Regions from separate parts of the Sphingobium sp. B10D7B genome, predicted to be linked through region 1. Evidence: riboswitches for the same ligand, from Rfam matches in the RefSeq annotation. Region 1 holds a riboswitch; the other holds the start of a gene.

The links. Region 1 has a riboswitch for cyclic di-GMP ahead of M2331_RS12990 (autotransporter-associated beta strand repeat-containing protein). Riboswitches for the same ligand answer to the same signal wherever they lie in the genome.
Region 2: it holds a riboswitch for cyclic di-GMP, as region 1 does, so the genes downstream of both, M2331_RS13865 (DUF4402 domain-containing protein) here and M2331_RS12990 (autotransporter-associated beta strand repeat-containing protein) in region 1, are expected to answer to the same signal.

The regions. Positions count from the first base shown of each region.
Region 1 is NZ_JAOQOQ010000001.1:2,734,110-2,741,862, reverse strand. Features, by position in the region: gene M2331_RS12990 (autotransporter-associated beta strand repeat-containing protein) at 1-2,798, opposite strand, end outside; cyclic di-GMP riboswitch class I at 3,283-3,358, opposite strand; gene M2331_RS12985 (helix-turn-helix transcriptional regulator) at 4,161-4,937, opposite strand; gene M2331_RS12980 (MFS transporter) at 4,962-6,131, opposite strand; gene M2331_RS12975 (TonB-dependent receptor) at 6,200-7,753, opposite strand, start outside.
Region 2 is NZ_JAOQOQ010000001.1:2,978,535-2,986,287, forward strand. Features, by position in the region: gene M2331_RS13850 (hypothetical protein) at 1-1,891, opposite strand, end outside; gene M2331_RS13855 (hypothetical protein) at 1,908-2,897, opposite strand; gene M2331_RS13860 (hypothetical protein) at 2,890-3,462, opposite strand; gene M2331_RS13865 (DUF4402 domain-containing protein) at 3,482-4,009, opposite strand; cyclic di-GMP riboswitch class I at 4,275-4,351, opposite strand; gene M2331_RS13870 (FAD-dependent monooxygenase) at 4,872-5,951, opposite strand; gene M2331_RS13875 (hypothetical protein) at 5,972-6,172, opposite strand; gene glpD (glycerol-3-phosphate dehydrogenase) at 6,467-7,753, shown strand, end outside.

The sequences.
Region 1 (7,753 bases):
AAACCGCCGCTGCCCTTGGTCGCACCCGTCGAGTCTGTCCATGAGATCTGGCTCGGGTTGAACCCGACCGAGCGGATGAAATTGCCCGAGGTGAGGAGCACGCCGGCGTTCGTGAGGCTGAGGTCATTCTGCCCCGACGCGCCGATCGTGCCGGCACCGCTGAACAGGATGTGGCTCGATGCGTGGATGCCCACGCCATCGTCGGCCCGCAATGTGCCGCCATTGATGTCGGTGGTGCCGCTATAGGTGTTTGCCGCCTGGAACTGAACCAGACCGCCACCCGCAATGCGGATGCCTGCGCCGTTCCCGGCCGCAAGGCTGGTTCCGGAGATGCTGGTGGCGCTGTCGTCCGCAATCGAGTCCCGGAAAGTGATGGTGTTTCCGACACCGGGGGACAGCGTGACGGAGGAACCGCGCATCATGAAGAGCGCGCCACCCGCGGACTGGCCTGCCGCACCACCATTGGTGCTTGAGCCGCCCACAGACGAATTGTTCTCGAAGATCGAGTTACCCTGAATGAACAGCGTGCCGCCCTCGCGGACGAAAATGGCACCGCCGAAGCCGGAACCGCCGCCGCCGCCAACACCAGCCGACGAGCCATTGCCGGCGCCGAACCCGCCCGTGCCGCCATCGCCATCAGATCCTTCGATGCTCTGGCCGTTCTGGCCGCCAGCGCCACCCGCGCCGCCGGAACCACCGCCTGCGCCGAAGCCTCCCGTGCCGCCGTTGCCGCCGGAACCGCCTTCGCCGCCGTCCGTGATCCCGGTCGCGCCGGCACCGCCCGAGCCGCCCGAGCCGCCGGCCCCACCGCCGAAGAAGGTGCCGCCGTTGCCGCCTTTCCCGCCCTGGCCGCCACTGCCGCCATGGCCGACCTTGCCTTGCGCGAGGTCGATATTCCAGGTGACGAGATTGGCGGTGTTAAGCGCAAGCTGCACGCCGACTGCGGCGACCTCGACGTAGAATGACGCCGACAGCGCTGCTGCAGGCGGAAAGTTGGCAAGAGCCGCGGCCCCTTGCGCAATCTTCAGCCCCAGGTTGATGCCGTCCTGTGCAACCGCATTGATGAGGCTGGTGTTGAAGGGCTTGCCACTGCTGCCACTGCCACCTTTGCCGCCATCGCCGCCGGCACCGTTGGCACTTGCGCCCCCGTTATAGCCATTGGTTCCGGCGGACCCTTCGCCATCGACGAGGATGGAGTTGAAGGAACTGCCCGACTGACCGTTGCCACCGTTGGAGCCCGCGGGCGCCGAGGCGGTCAGGCCGTTCATGGCACCGCCCTTGTTGAGATTGGCTGCCTCCGGATCGATCCGGTAGGAGACGGTATTGGTTGCGGTGTCGATCGCGGTAATCACCGCGTTGGCCGGAATAGCCGAATCCCCGACCAGCAAGCTGCCAACGGTGAGGCCGGAAACCGAGGCGAGGCGGATGGTCTTTGCCCCGCTATTTACGCTCAGCACCGGATCGCTGGTGAGCACGAACTTGCCGGCGGTGATCGCCGAGACGCCGTTGGCGCCAATGACGTTGCTCAGCGTCACCTGCTTGGTATCGGGGTCGATCCCGGTGATCGTCGTACCGGCTGGAATGCCGGTTCCCGAAACGGTCTGACCCACCGCGAAGCCCGCGATGGAGCCCACCTGGATGGTCGCGCTGCCGCTCCCGTTCGAGATCAGGGGGCTGAAAGATGCCTTCAGCGACGTCACCTGCTGGAGGTCGATCGCGTTCGAAAGGGTGACGACACCGCTGTTCAGATCGACAGCCGTAACGACGGTGTTGGCCGGAACGCCAGCGCCCTGGACGGTCATGCCCACGGCAAAGCCGCCTAGCGGTCCGGTTGGCGTAATCGTGTTCGAAAGCGTCGAGCTGGAGGCCGACTGGAAACGTGTTACCGCGAAGGCCGATACAGCCGGCGTGTCGATCGGGCCGTTCGCGGAAATCGACTCATTGAGCACATAGGAAGTGACTTTGTTGTCACTGTTATAGTTGACCTGACTGACCGTAGCAGTCCGCGTGACGTTATTGGTGTCCTTGTAATAGACCGTCTGGCCCCTCATCACATCGGCAGCCGCCACCGGGGCGTTCAGAGTGACGGTGTTGCCGCCGCTCAGCAGGCCGCTGACGACGTTGGAGGAATCGATCGCGATGCCGCCTGACAGACTTATTTCATTAAGCGTCCCATAAGCGTTGCTGCCCGCGGGATTGATCTCCGTGATCGTCGCGTTCACCTGGCCGACCGAGCCGTCACCGAGCTTTTGGGCAATACCTGCGCCGGCCTGAATGAGCGTATTGTCTCCGATAGAAATGATCTTGTTGACGACGAACTGCCCGTTTCCATTGTAAGTCACGTCGCTCAATGTCGGCTGCAGAATGCTGGCAGCGGACGCATCTGCCGAGGCGCCGACGACTGAAACCGCGATCGGCGCGACCGACGACGTGGCAATTCCACCGCCTTCGCCGCCTTTGACGTGATTGTTCGCAAAGCTCACATTATTCAGCGTTAGGGTTGCGCCGCTATCAATGAAGAACACGCCGCCAAGACCGGCACCACCGCCCGAGCCGGCGCCGCCTTCGGTGCGGAAGTTGGTGTAAACCGTCTGGCGATCAGCCTCTCCGACAGCGACGCTGTTCCCGACCACGTTGCTATTGCCGGACAGCGCCGCGTTGCCGGAGACCACTTTTCCGGTGCCGTTCTGCCCATCGACGATGATCGGATCACTGCTCTGGGCAGACGCGGCGGATGAAGCCGCCACCAACAAGGCCGTGACACCGGCCGACACGAGAAACTTGGCTTGCTTATTCATGATTTCCCCCAAAGTATTGAAAAATCTAGATGTAATCGTTGCGCGCGGCAGCAGCAGGGCGTAGAGCGCCGCTTCTGCCCCGTTGGTTTTTCAGCGAGTGCTGTGGTCGATTGGCCAAGGCTTTGGCCTCAGCGCCCCCGCTGAGGCTGCCCGCCGCGTTCCAGTTGGCTGCGTGGTTGCCCAATCCGCTGTGACAGAAAGGCCAGTCTCCCTCCGCGGAAAGACTTGGGTGCTCAGCGCGATCGCAGGCGGGGCCGAGCGATGCAGGGCGCGGTGGGCGAGCGGACTGTGGCCGAGATATGTGGCTGAGGCATTGGCGCTTGTCACGCCTACCTTAGAAGGCACGGCGTATATAGTATCGCGCTGCCCGCTGCACGAAAATATGCAGGAAAGGCTGAACTCATATTTTTGTAGAGCAGGGCGCTGAAGTCTAGAGAGAGATGGCGCAACTACACGACAAGATATGTCGGGCACTTTTTGTTCCTTCGGCATCCCCGCTATCTCTTTCGAGACCGGAAGCTTTGCGTCCCATCGTCGCCGATGGTTTGCCATTGTCGGGTTTAATGCTGATTTTCTTTCAAGAAGACTCGCATTAACCGGCCCTTAGATGCAATTTACGAAAATTAACAGCAATAAAATCATCTCGTAGGAAAAAGAGATGGTTAATGCGCTGCGGTACCGCGTTGATTGTTAAGGAAACGGCCGCTCGCGCTAACGTGGCATTGACATTTTGAACGCGACAAAAAAGGATGGTCGTTCCATCAGCGCAATCTTCGGGCTGAAATGGCCGTGCGGCCGCGTGCCCCATTTTTAAAGAACGGCCCCTAAACGGCGGGTGGCTTGTTCACCCGCTGTCGCCAGAGCAAGATGGGCGTCCCAATTTCTCGTTGGCCTGGGCCAAAAGACGGCCGTCGTCGCAGATGCTTGGTCAAAGCCACTTACGGTGAGCGGCGCCACTTTATCGGCGATCGAGTTGGTGATCAGGACGGTAATTGCGAGGGCACTGAAAGGCGACAGAGCGGCGCAGGTCGCACAACTTGAAGTTGGCTAACTTATAATTTTCAGCATCGAAGCTGCGGGGGGCATCCGCCACTTGAACCCAGTAGTGGGAAGCGAGACGTACCGAATGTTCGGGCGCCAGGGCTGGCGTCTCGCATGGGCAATATAATTGCAAGTGTGGGGGCATGATTGCCATCATTAGATATAATGTAGGTATTTGATATATTATCATTAAATAGCCGACGCCGGCTTCGTCATTCATCTTTGAGGCTTATATATGCTCCCGGAAGGTTTAGTATTAGCGCGATAACAGACGTCCGCGTAATTCTCCGCCAGCCTTTCGCAGCGCCTTTCCTCACCAGATCAGTGCGCTGCCAGCGCACACAATTCCGGCACGCTGCTGATCCCCAGTCGCTGATAGGCGCGCTTTCGATAGGTCATGACGCTCGTTTTCGCGATACCCAGATCCAGCGCTGTTGCCTCGACCGACATGCCGGCGGTCGCCCGGGCGCAGACTTGCCGCTCGCGCCGGGTCAGATTTGGGAACAAGTGCCGCAGTCGGCTTTCGATGTGCTGGGCGGAGGAGAAGCAGGAAAGGGCGCGCCGGCGGTTGAGGGGCAGCATCGGCAGCGCCAGCCGAGCCAGGCCGACCAAAGCGTCCAGCTCGCCGTCCGTAAACAGGCCGGTGGAGCGATGGCGCGCGACATTGATGACGCGCCAGGCCTGTGGTCCGCGCTGGATGATCGAGACGCGCTCAACGATACCGGCCTGATCGAAGAAGCGCCTGCGAAACTCATCGGAGCTGATGTCCGGCGGCCGGATGCGCTGGATGGCAAGGTCGCTCACGCACGGCGCTGCGCTATAGGCGTCGCACACCGGGTCGATATTGTGATAATGCTGGCTGTAGGCTGGCAGCATTGCTTCCACGCGTGGTTCGCCGAAGAAATATTGCAGTTCGCTGGTTTCTCTGCCCGTCGCCTCGAACAGGTAAATTCTGCGCGCCCCACCGGTGACCGTCATCACCGAATCATGGACGGCGGTGCCGAACTGGTCGGTCCCGGCGGTTTCCAGCAAGCGTTCATAGATGGCACCCATGGAGACGGGGGCGCGCCATTCCTCGATCTTGCGGATGTAGGACATTCAGCTCTCCTGCCGCCTCTGGGATTATAGCCCCTCAGTCGCGACTCCACGCCTCTTGAACACCTTCATGGCCGTCAACGCAATCGCTGCCGCGATAGCCGGCACCGCAAAGGAGGCCAGAATGGTGGTCTCCGCAATGCCCGCCTCAAGCTGCGCGCCAATCAGCACCGGCGCCGCGACCGTCCCGATGCGGCCGACGCTCTTGGCCCATCCGATGCCAGTCGATCGCAGGTGCGGTGGGTAGAAGCTGGCGAGGATGACATTTACGCCGCCATAAGCGCCGAGGGCAAAGAAGCCGCAGGCTGCCAGAACGAGTTGAAGGACCAAGGCCGAGGACGCGCCCACAATCTGGCCGGCCACGAAGAAGAACGCTGCGGCGATGAGCAGGGACGAGACGAGAACGCGACAGGCGCCGTAACGGTCGATCAAAAGCCCCATGCATAGCGCCGCAGCGATGCCGCCGAAGGAAAAGATGGAGAGCGCCATGGCTGCGAAGGCCGGCGCATAGCCGAGCCGGACGAGCAGAACCGGCAGCCACGAGCTGAGGCAGTAGCTGATGGTCAGCATGGCAATAAAGACGAGCCACAGCATCAGCGTGCCCAGCCGATAGTCGGGCGCCAGAAGGTTCAAGGGGTTGGCCCTGGGTTGGGGCGCGTGGCTTTGCGATGCTGTGTCCTCGGCATCCCGCAGAACCATGATGGTGATGACGGATGTCGCGAGGCAGAGCAGTCCCACCGCGCCCATCGCTACGCGCCAGCCGCCTAGTCCGGTAAAGGCGATGGCGACGATGCCCGCGATGGTGGCGCCGAGGCCGTAGCCGGTGAACAGGAAGGTGATCGCCAGGCCGCGGCGTTGAACGGGGGCGGCTGCGGTGACGATTGCAAGGCAACTCGGCAGACAGCCACCCAACAGGACGCCGGTTATCAGCCGCATCCAGAACAACTGCTCGCCACTGTTCGCCAGACCCGTCAAGGCCTGAGCGGCGCCAAAGCCGGCGAGGGTCAGCCCCACCGTCCACCGGTCGCCAAATCTCGCGGCCAGCGGAGGAAACGCAATCAGGCCGATGCACTGGCCGATCAGGTTGGCCGAAAAGATCGGACCGAGATCGGCATCACCAAGGCCGAGCATCGGCGCGAATTCGGGAGCGAGCGGCCCCATGATCGTGTGGACCAGCCCGTCCAGAAAATAGACCATCGCACAGATCGACACGATCAGAAGCGTCGAGGCTTTCGCATTTGGCCGTTGGAGTGATGCGGGTGAAATCAAAAGGTTCCCGACAGTCGCACGCCGTAGGTCCGTGGCGGGCGCAGCGACGTCGCGACCACACCAATGGTCGAATAGGCCGGGTTTGGCGCCACATTGTTGACGACGACGTCATCCTCGATGTTGTTGACGAATGCGCTGATGCTCAGGCCCTTGCCCTCGAACGCATAGGTCAGAACTGCATCCGTCCGGGTCGATCCGCCAACGCGCGTTTCCGGCGTGTAGGCCAGATCCAGCTCGCGCGGCCCTTCATAGCGGCTGAAGATGTTCGCGATGATGCGGTCGCCCGATCCGACCGTAAAGCTCTGTTCCAGCGAGGCGGCGACCACCCACTCAGGCGACTTGAGCGCGCGAAGCCCGCTGCAATCGACCGTCGTGCCGGAGGTGCGGCATTGTGAGGTCGGGCCGGGGGTCGAAACCGAATTATAGACGAGCTGTTTCACCCGGGCATCCAGCCATTGGGCCTGCAGCCCGATCCGGGTGGACGGAGTGACCAGCAGTTCTGCTTCGGCCTCCACGCCCTTGGTGCGAACCTGGCCGATATTCTCCGTCACCAGAACCACGGCCGGGGGAATGAGCTTCACATAGCCGAGCTGCTGATCCTTATAATCCAGCAGGAACGCCTCCACGTTGAGTTGCAGGCGGTTGTCGAGGAAGCGGTTCTTCGTGCCGATGGTATAGGCGGTCACCTTTTCCGGCTCGAAGCTGTTGGCGCCCGGTGGACCGAGGAAGAAGCCGCCCGCTTTGAAACCGGTGCCGACGTTGGCGTAGACCAGCGAGCGCGGTCCCGCGTCAAACTCGAGGCCGGCGCGCCAGGTGACGGCTTCGAACGTCAGCGATCGGTCGACGACAAATGCCGGCGCGCCGACCGGGACGAGCGGAATGACCGGGTCTGGTCCGGGGGCATTGCGGATGGTGTATCGCTCGCTGTCGCTGGTCTTGCGTTCCCAGGTGTAGCGCAAGCCCCCGGTCACGCGGAATGCGGGCACGATCGCAAAGGTCAATTGGCCGAAGCCGGCAGCGGTCTTGCCCGATGTGTCGATGATCTGATCGCTGTAGGTGAGGGCGGCCGCGCTTTCCGTGTTCGAGCGGGCGGTGACATGCGTGTCGAGATAGTAGGCCCCGATCAGCCAGCCAAAGCGATTGCCCGATGGCGAGGCGAACCGCGCTTCCATCGAAATCTGCTCGGGCTGCTGCTGCTCGATGATCTGGAAGCCGGTCTGGGCGCTGTTGTAGCTCAGCCTGGATGTTCGATAAGCGGGGATCAGCGTCAGCGTGCCGGCATCGGTCTCGACATTCACATTGGCGAGCAGCCCATAATAGTCGCTGTCGATGAACGAATTGTCGGTCTGCCGCGCGAGGGGGGCGAATGCCGCATCCTGCTGGGAAAGGCTGGTGCGTGGGTCGCCGAAATAGCAGATGTCCGGCCCGCAGCGCTTGCGCACCGTCGAGCCGCCCCCGCGGCCGCCCTGATGGGTATAATCCCCGACGATGTCGATGGTGACGGCGCTGCTCGGTTGGAGCCGGTAGGAGAGACGGACGGCCTGACCGCG
Region 2 (7,753 bases), 240 kb from region 1:
CCCAGGTCGTTACAAATGATTGTCCGGCCGCGAGCCGCAGGGAGGAGCCTTCTCCCACGCTTCGGTCGACTGCCAGGTTGAAGGATCGGGCCTGAGGAGAGGGCTGCACATCATAGTCAAAGCCGCCCCGAACTTGCCATTCATAGCCCGGATTGAAAGAAGCCGAGACATTCCCGGTCAATCGGTTCTGAGCCCCTGGTCCGGTCACGCGGTTATAATCCCAGCTGGCAGAGACCAGCGCACGGGCAATCGGAAGCGACATGCTCAATGTCCCATAGACGGCGCTCTGTCCGTCCACATAGGCGTCTTGACCGATCCGCAAGGCCACCGGAATGATCGAGCGGTTTCCGGCCTTCAAGCCAAAGTCGAAAGTTGCTTCGGTTCCAGATCGCAGAGCGCGCCCGTCACCACCATGGGGGGCGGCGTCATCGACAAAGCCATTTCGGAATTCGGCGCGTCGTATCGTCGATGCGATCCCGAACGGCTTGCCAGCGATGCCCACAGCAGCAGCATATCCGCTCAGACTGTCTCGCGCTGCATCGCCCTGAACAGCCAGGCCGAATGCCGAACCTCGCACGCCGGCCGAGAGGAGGAAGCGCGCGGCATCCTGCGTGGGCGAATAGCGCGCGAAACCGACCGCGCCTGTCCAGCGCTCGGAAAAGCCGTACAGCACATTCAGCGTACCGACGAGCCGCCCAGCGCCCACGGATGGCTCCTGCGAGCCCTCAAAGCCAACGAGGGTCTTGCCCTGCTCGCCAATGCCAAAGTCAATGATCATTTCTCCGGGAGCGGCCTGTCCGCTGCCGACGGAAATGACCCGGGTGGTCTCAGTGCGGCTGCCATTGGGGCCATAATCCACAATCCGGATGACATTGAGGCCACGAACCAAGGGGACATCGTCAAATTCATAGCGTCCTTCGACCGCCGTCGACTGCGCACCGCTCAGAATGTCGTTCACATAGATCTGGACGTCATGCCCACGCGCGAGCTCGCCGCGAATATCGACACGTTCGAAGATGCTCGCCTGCTCCAAAGGCCGGGTTGAAAACGCAAAGCCACGCGCGGCAACACTTCTGGGGCCCAGTGCGAGGGCCGGCAGGAATGTATCGCCCAAGGAAGCACTGGTCGCCCGCAGGGGGCCCAGCAAGCCACCCTTCGGCTCACGTCGCTCAAGAAGCAACCGCGCCAGAGCTGGCTTCCCACGATCGTCGGAGGCGAGATAACCTTGAAACCCGGCGTTCAAGAATGCGGCCGAAGCCCGCACGTCGAACCGCCTTTGAAAGGGTTGCCCCCGCGTATCCGAGCCCAAATCCATGGTTACATCGAAGGCGGGAAAAGACAGCATGCCAGCTGGCGCCGCCACCGAAAGAACCGGCTCCAGGACAGCGCCAGAATGTGCGATGCTCTTTCCCTGCGCCATCCGCTCAGTCCGCATCTGAACGGGCAGCTTCTCTCGGGCCTCCAGATTGAGCGTCAACTCCGACACATCCAATGTCATTCGAACCGGGAGCAGCCGTTCCATCAGGGAAAGGGTCAGGTAGATGTCGCCGCTGTCTTGCAGCGCGTCACCCGGCTTCAGAATGATGCGCGCAGTGCCCGCCCGCGCCTCACCCAGTGCAATGTCAAGGAAGATGGACTGGCGAGCCTGGCCCACTTGCCCCGTCAATCTACCATCTGCTGGTGAAACCTGAACATCCAGATCGAGAAGGCGCGTGAGCGCGCCGACGGGGATGAGCACGACATCGTCGCCCACCTGAAGTGCGGGAAGCGCATCCGATAAAGATGCCCGGTCAAGGACAACCTCAAGCAGCAAGAGTTGATTATCGTCAGCGGCCAGTTCGCCGCTGTCCGCCCAAAGAGGAGTAGGCTGAGCAGTGGCGATCATGAGCATCAGTCCAATCCACAGGCTACGGCAAGGAGATCTGGCTCTGCGCAAGTATCTTCCCCGGAGCTGTGTCTTGGTCGGTGAACACAACGCTGATTTGCTCGCCTCGCTGCGGATGAGAGCGCAAAGCGATCTTTACCTGTCGCCGCTCTATCTCAGGATAGACACCGATCCCCCGCACGACACCCAACGGCTCGTCCTCACGGCGCGCCTTCGCCTTTCGGATTTCGATATCGCCGAAAAGGGAATTCGGCCCACGCCTCACAAGGTCAAAAGTGACGACTGGCATAGGGCTGTTCAGCTCAGACCCCGGCCCAGGACTCTCCATCGTAAACCGTGTGTTTTCGATCGCGGCCTCAACCTGGGGCGTGCCGATGCGCACGATCACAGGGATGGAAATGCCCAGGACAGATGCGATGCGGAACGAAACAGCACCGGGCTCTGCATTCGCAGCCTGATCGGCGGTTAGGCCCGTGTCAGGTGGCGGCACCGCCGTCACCGTCAGATGCGTGCGATATTCGCCGGCGGGCCAGTCGCCGGTGCCACCTGCACGAAGACGGATTGTCTGCCCCGTCCCCGGCTTGAGCAGCACGCGCCTGGGCGTCACCAGCATCATGGAACGCGCGGACTGAAGCTTGGCACTGAGGTCCTTCACCTCCGACGCGCCGTCTGCTTCATCCGTCGGGCGGATCTGGCCGGTGGGCAACATGACCCGGTCGACAAAGCTTATGTCATATACCCCGGCAGCGGTGCCTTGGTTGAAGAGGAATATGCTCGCCGTTCGCCCCAGCCGATCAAAGGTGATCCGCTTTGGATTGATGTTGAGGCTGGCGCTTCCGCCGGCTTGCTCTGTGGTCGCAGGCTGGGCAGAAGAGGAAGTGCAAAAAGCGGATGGGAAGGCGCCAGCGACCAACGCGATAGCGATAGCGATGCTCTTGCGTTGGTTCGCGGATCGCGTGAGACGCTTCACGACGCCTGGGAGAGTCATCACCGGCGTCTCTCGCTCAATCATATTGCGCCAGGACCAGCAAAGGCCCGCCGTCGGATCCGTAGCTGTCGCGCAGTGCTTTCAAAAGAAACGGCGGTACAGACAGAAGGCCATCGCCGCTCAACCTGCCCATGAGAACATCTTCGAACCCCGAGGGACCGGCTTCAAAGGACGGGAAATTATCATCGCTCAGCGGCGCAATCGGGACACTAAGCGAACCCCCTGTGCCTGGCTGGACGAATGCTCGTGAGACCAGGAGCGAAAACGTCTGGTTGCTGCCCCCGGCGATTTGAATAGGAGCGGCCCGGGAAAGACCGGCCTTTTGGTCGCTCTCGTTTGACTGCGGCCCTGGCGACAAGATCATGACCCGGAGGCTCGACTGGAGAACCAGCACGGGTTGCAGAGCAATCTCTTTCGCCGATTGCGTGATCGAAGCCGGCTCCACGATCGAAACCTGGCCCTTCGCGGTCGCTTCAGCCGCATTCACCTGTGAGGCCGGAAGCGCCGCGCAAATGCACAGCGCTCCCAGCGCAGGAGCGGTTGCCAGCAACAGGCGCGCTCCCATCCGGATGGATGATGAGACCGTCACGAGACGCTCCTGTCACAGGTCAGTTGTAGGCGACGGTCGCCGTGAAGGTGCCCGAGTAATTGCCAGAGGCCTGCGTATTGGGCAGGGAGAAGCTACCGCCAACGCCGAAGGTTGCGGTGCCAGCTGTGCCGATGGTGCTGGACAATGTGCCTGTCGCTGCACTCGGCGTCAGCGTGACGGTGATCGTGCCGCCGGGCGTACCAGTCATGGAGAAGCTGGCGGGCACCGAAATCGAGAAGGTCTGCCCCCCTTCACCTGAGACCGTATAGGCTGCGCGCGACGTCGTGCCGCCAGCGGCAACTGCGTCGCCGGAACCAGACAGGCTGCGATTGCCTGTCGAAGCATCGACAGTGACCGTGTTGGTCCCTGCTACAGAGGGTTTCACGATCGTGCCGAACGCAAGGTCGCTGGTCTTTGAAATCGAGATCGGTTGAACGATCCGGGCCGTACCCGTGGTCGACACAGATGCTGAGGACTGAGCGTAGCTTGCCGCCGGGATGGAACCCAGAAGCGCAATTGTCGCGATAGACTTCAAGTTCACGAACATGACGATGTCTTTCTCTTACTTGATATGCACATGAATTTAATCGGAAAATATTAGACCCCGCGCGCCTTGGAGGCCCTCGGGCGGCTGCGTTTCGCGGAGCTTTGGATTGCAAGCGGGTGCGTCTGGCGAGCCAGTCGCAAGCAACTGGATCACGTGATGATCGGTACGGGCGCTCGCTGACCGTCGCCAAAGACGGGCCCTTGCCCGACGAGAGCGGAAAGGATCTGGAATGCGCGAGGACGACAGGTCCACAATAGTTCTCCGTTTCGGTAACCCCGCTATCCCTGTGAGGGACCGGAGGCTTTGCGTCCCATCGTCGCCGATGGTTTGCCGTTTCGACCGAGAATCTCGGGCGCTATTAGGTAAATTTTGATTTAACTATTATACACTACACAGTCAACGGCTATGTGCTGAACGACCAAATGGAGAATTGTGCGACTACTCCCATGTTGAACCGCAGATCGAGTGCCCGACTGGGAGACCGTTTGTTTTCAATGAAATAAACGCGAGTTTTGGATCACCAGAGCCTAAGCAACTCGCCAAGAACTTCGCGGACTGAAGCGAACCGACGATGCGCTTAGCTCGCGCCAACCCGAATTCCATGAGGATGTATTTCGTTGCAGCCGCTATGATCCCGACGAATTGCACATCCGGGCTAAATGCCAAGGCCCCTCCCGCGAAAAACGCCGCTTGGGCTCCTCTCCCCTCGCTTCGCCTGTCAGGGCGTGGAGCGCGCGACGCTGCCAAGCGTCGGTTCTCATCTAAGCGCTTCTGCGGTGGGCCGCTGCCTCAAGATGTCGGCGCAATGCCGGAGGGCGACGAAAGGCAGGCTTGAAAAGGTCTTCGTGCTACCGGCCCACCGCTATGTCAGAGCAACCGCCTCAACCACAGAGCCCACGAAATTCCGGCTGATCTGCTGGCCGGACCGCGCCAGTCTACGCACCTCGGGCAGCCGGGACGCTTCATATCGCGCGAGTGCGGCTTTGGGGTCGGCCCGCAGGGCCGCCGGGTCGAGGCAGCGCGCGAGGGTGAGAGCATCTTGCGCGGCGGTTGCAAAGCCATTGCCTGTCATCGGCGTGCAGACATGGGCAGCGTCGCCAACCAGACACATGCGGCCGGCGACGAGTCGGTCGGGACAATATTCCACGACCGGTGTGCCGAGCACCGCTTTGCGGGCGATACATTCCAGGATCGCGTCGCGCCAGGGCGATGGCCAGTGCCGGCGCGCCAGTGCGGCCAGCTCGTCGAACAGCGCATCCGACATGTCGTTCGGGCGTAGCGAATGCCGCACCAGCGCGCCCTCGACGGCCCCTGTGCTGCGGAGGATTGCGTTATGCCCGGCGTCGTACCAGCCCCAGCCGACCCGGCGGCGGCCGCGCTCCGGACTGCCATCGGCGGCGGTCAGCGGAAAGCCGAGAAGCACATAGGGCCCGGACTCGAGGAACTCCAGATTGGGCGGATAGCGGACAGACAGGGCCGACTCTTCGGCAAAGCCGACCCAGGCCAGATACTCCGCGAAGACCGCATCGGGGCGCTCCGGACTGATCTGCCGCCGCACGACGCTCTGATAGCCGTCCGCGCCGACCAGCACCTTGCCATCGAACTGCCGACCATCGGCGGTCCTTGCCCAAGCCCGATCCTCCGCCTCTCCCGTCGCTTCGACGCGGGCGTTCTGCAGGACCACAATGCCCGCCTCGTCCGCCGCTGCGCGCAGACCGCGATAGACCGATTGCCATGCCTGGACACCCGTGGCGAGCGCGCCCGTAGCGTGAGGACGCCCAGTCAACTGCTCAAGCAAGCCATAGCCGACCTGCAGCGCTGCCCCGGTCCGGTCGGTATCGGTCGAGCGCTCCAGCAACGTGATCGAGAAGCCATGCCGCGACAAGGCGAGGCCGGTCATGAGGCCAGCGAGCGAGCCGCCGACGATCAGAATGTCGCTCATCCGCTCCGGGCCCGACGACATCAGCTTTTCGGCGTCACCCAGACCTCGACGGGGGCGACGAACTTGCCGGGCGCCGGTTTGCCGACCTGCACGCGATCGATCGTCACCAGCTCGCCGCTCTCCAGATTGAAGCTGGCCCAGGGCTTGGGCATGCGACCGAAGGTCATTTTCTGAACGGGTTGGCCGGTGGCCGAATTCATGATGGTTGCGATGACACTCATCGCCCAGCCGATAGCCATCACGGCGTGCTGCGGTCCAGCGATATTGATAGCCTGCCGACGCCGCGCGGGTACATCCGACCGGTTCGTTTGAAATTTCGCTTTGCCGGTGCGCTGATAGGTCCCGTATCTCGCGCCGACCCCGTCGTCCGGCCAAGCTAACGGGAAACTCGCTAGCCAATATAGTCTTGCGAGCGAAATTCGCTCGCGCCGGGGGCCGACCATCTACTCATCTCAAAATAACGAAATATACGAAAGTAATTGACTTTCGTTATCAGGCCCTGCGAAAGTCGCTTCATGGCTATCGAGTATGATGTTCTGGTCGTTGGGGGAGGCATAAACGGCGCTGCGATTGCGCGCGATGCGGCGGGTCGTGGCGCGCGTGTCATGCTCGTCGAGCAGGACGATATCGCCGCGCACACCTCCTCGGCCAGCACCAAGCTCATCCATGGCGGGCTGCGCTATCTCGAGCAATATGAGTTCCGGCTGGTCGCCAAGGCCTTGGCGGAGCGGGAACGGCTGATGCGTGCGGCGCCGCATCTCATCCGCCCGCTCGAGTTCGTTTTGCCCCATGATCGCGGCATGCGCCCCATGTGGATGATGCGCATCGGACTGTTCCTCTATGATCGGCTGGGCGGGCGCAGCAGCCTGCCTCACTCGCGGGCGATCAGGCTGGCCGGGGATGGCTATGGCAGCGCCATTCAATCTCGGTTTGGCCGCGGCTATGTCTATGCCGATTGCTGGGGCGACGACAGCCGCCTCGTCGTCGCCAACGCGCAGGATGCCGCCGAGCATGGCGCGACGATCCTCACCCACACAAAATGCCTCGCCGCACAAAGGGATGAGCATGGCTGGCGCGTGTCCTTGCTGGGCACTGACGGCACGCCGTTCTCCGTGACGGCGCATGTGCTCATTAACGCCACCGGCTCCTGGGCCGCTGATTTCCTGCCCGAGCGGGCCGGCGTTGCGGGCGCGGGCACATTGCGGCTGATCAAGGGTAGCCACATCGTCACCCGCAAGCTGTATGAGGGCGACCATGCCTATATCCTGCAGAATCCGGACAAGCGCATCGTCTTTGCCATTCCTTATGAAAACGACTTCACGCTGATCGGCACGACGGATGTGGAGTGGCAGGGCGCGCCGGACGTCGTGACGATCGACGCCGCCGAAACGGATTATCTCTGCAACTCCGTGAACCGCTGGTTCGCAACGCAGATCACGCCGCAGGATGTGATGTGGAGTTTTGCCGGCGTGCGCCCGCTCTATGACGACGCGACGACCAACGCGTCGGAGATCAGTCGCGACTACGTCCTCTCGCTGGATCATGCCGGGGGCGCGGCGCCGGTTATGAGCGTTTTCGGCGGCAAGATCACCACGCACCGCGCGCTGGCGGAGGAGGTGATGGATAAGCTCGCCCGGCACCTTCCGAGCCTGCGACCGGCCTGGACAGCCACCGCTCCGCTGCCCGGCGGCGACCTGGACGCGCGAGGGCTGGATGGCCTCATTGCCGACCTGCGGAAGAAGGTCGGTTTTCTCGGCGAAACCACCATCCGCCGCCTGGCGGAGAGCTACGGCTCACGCATC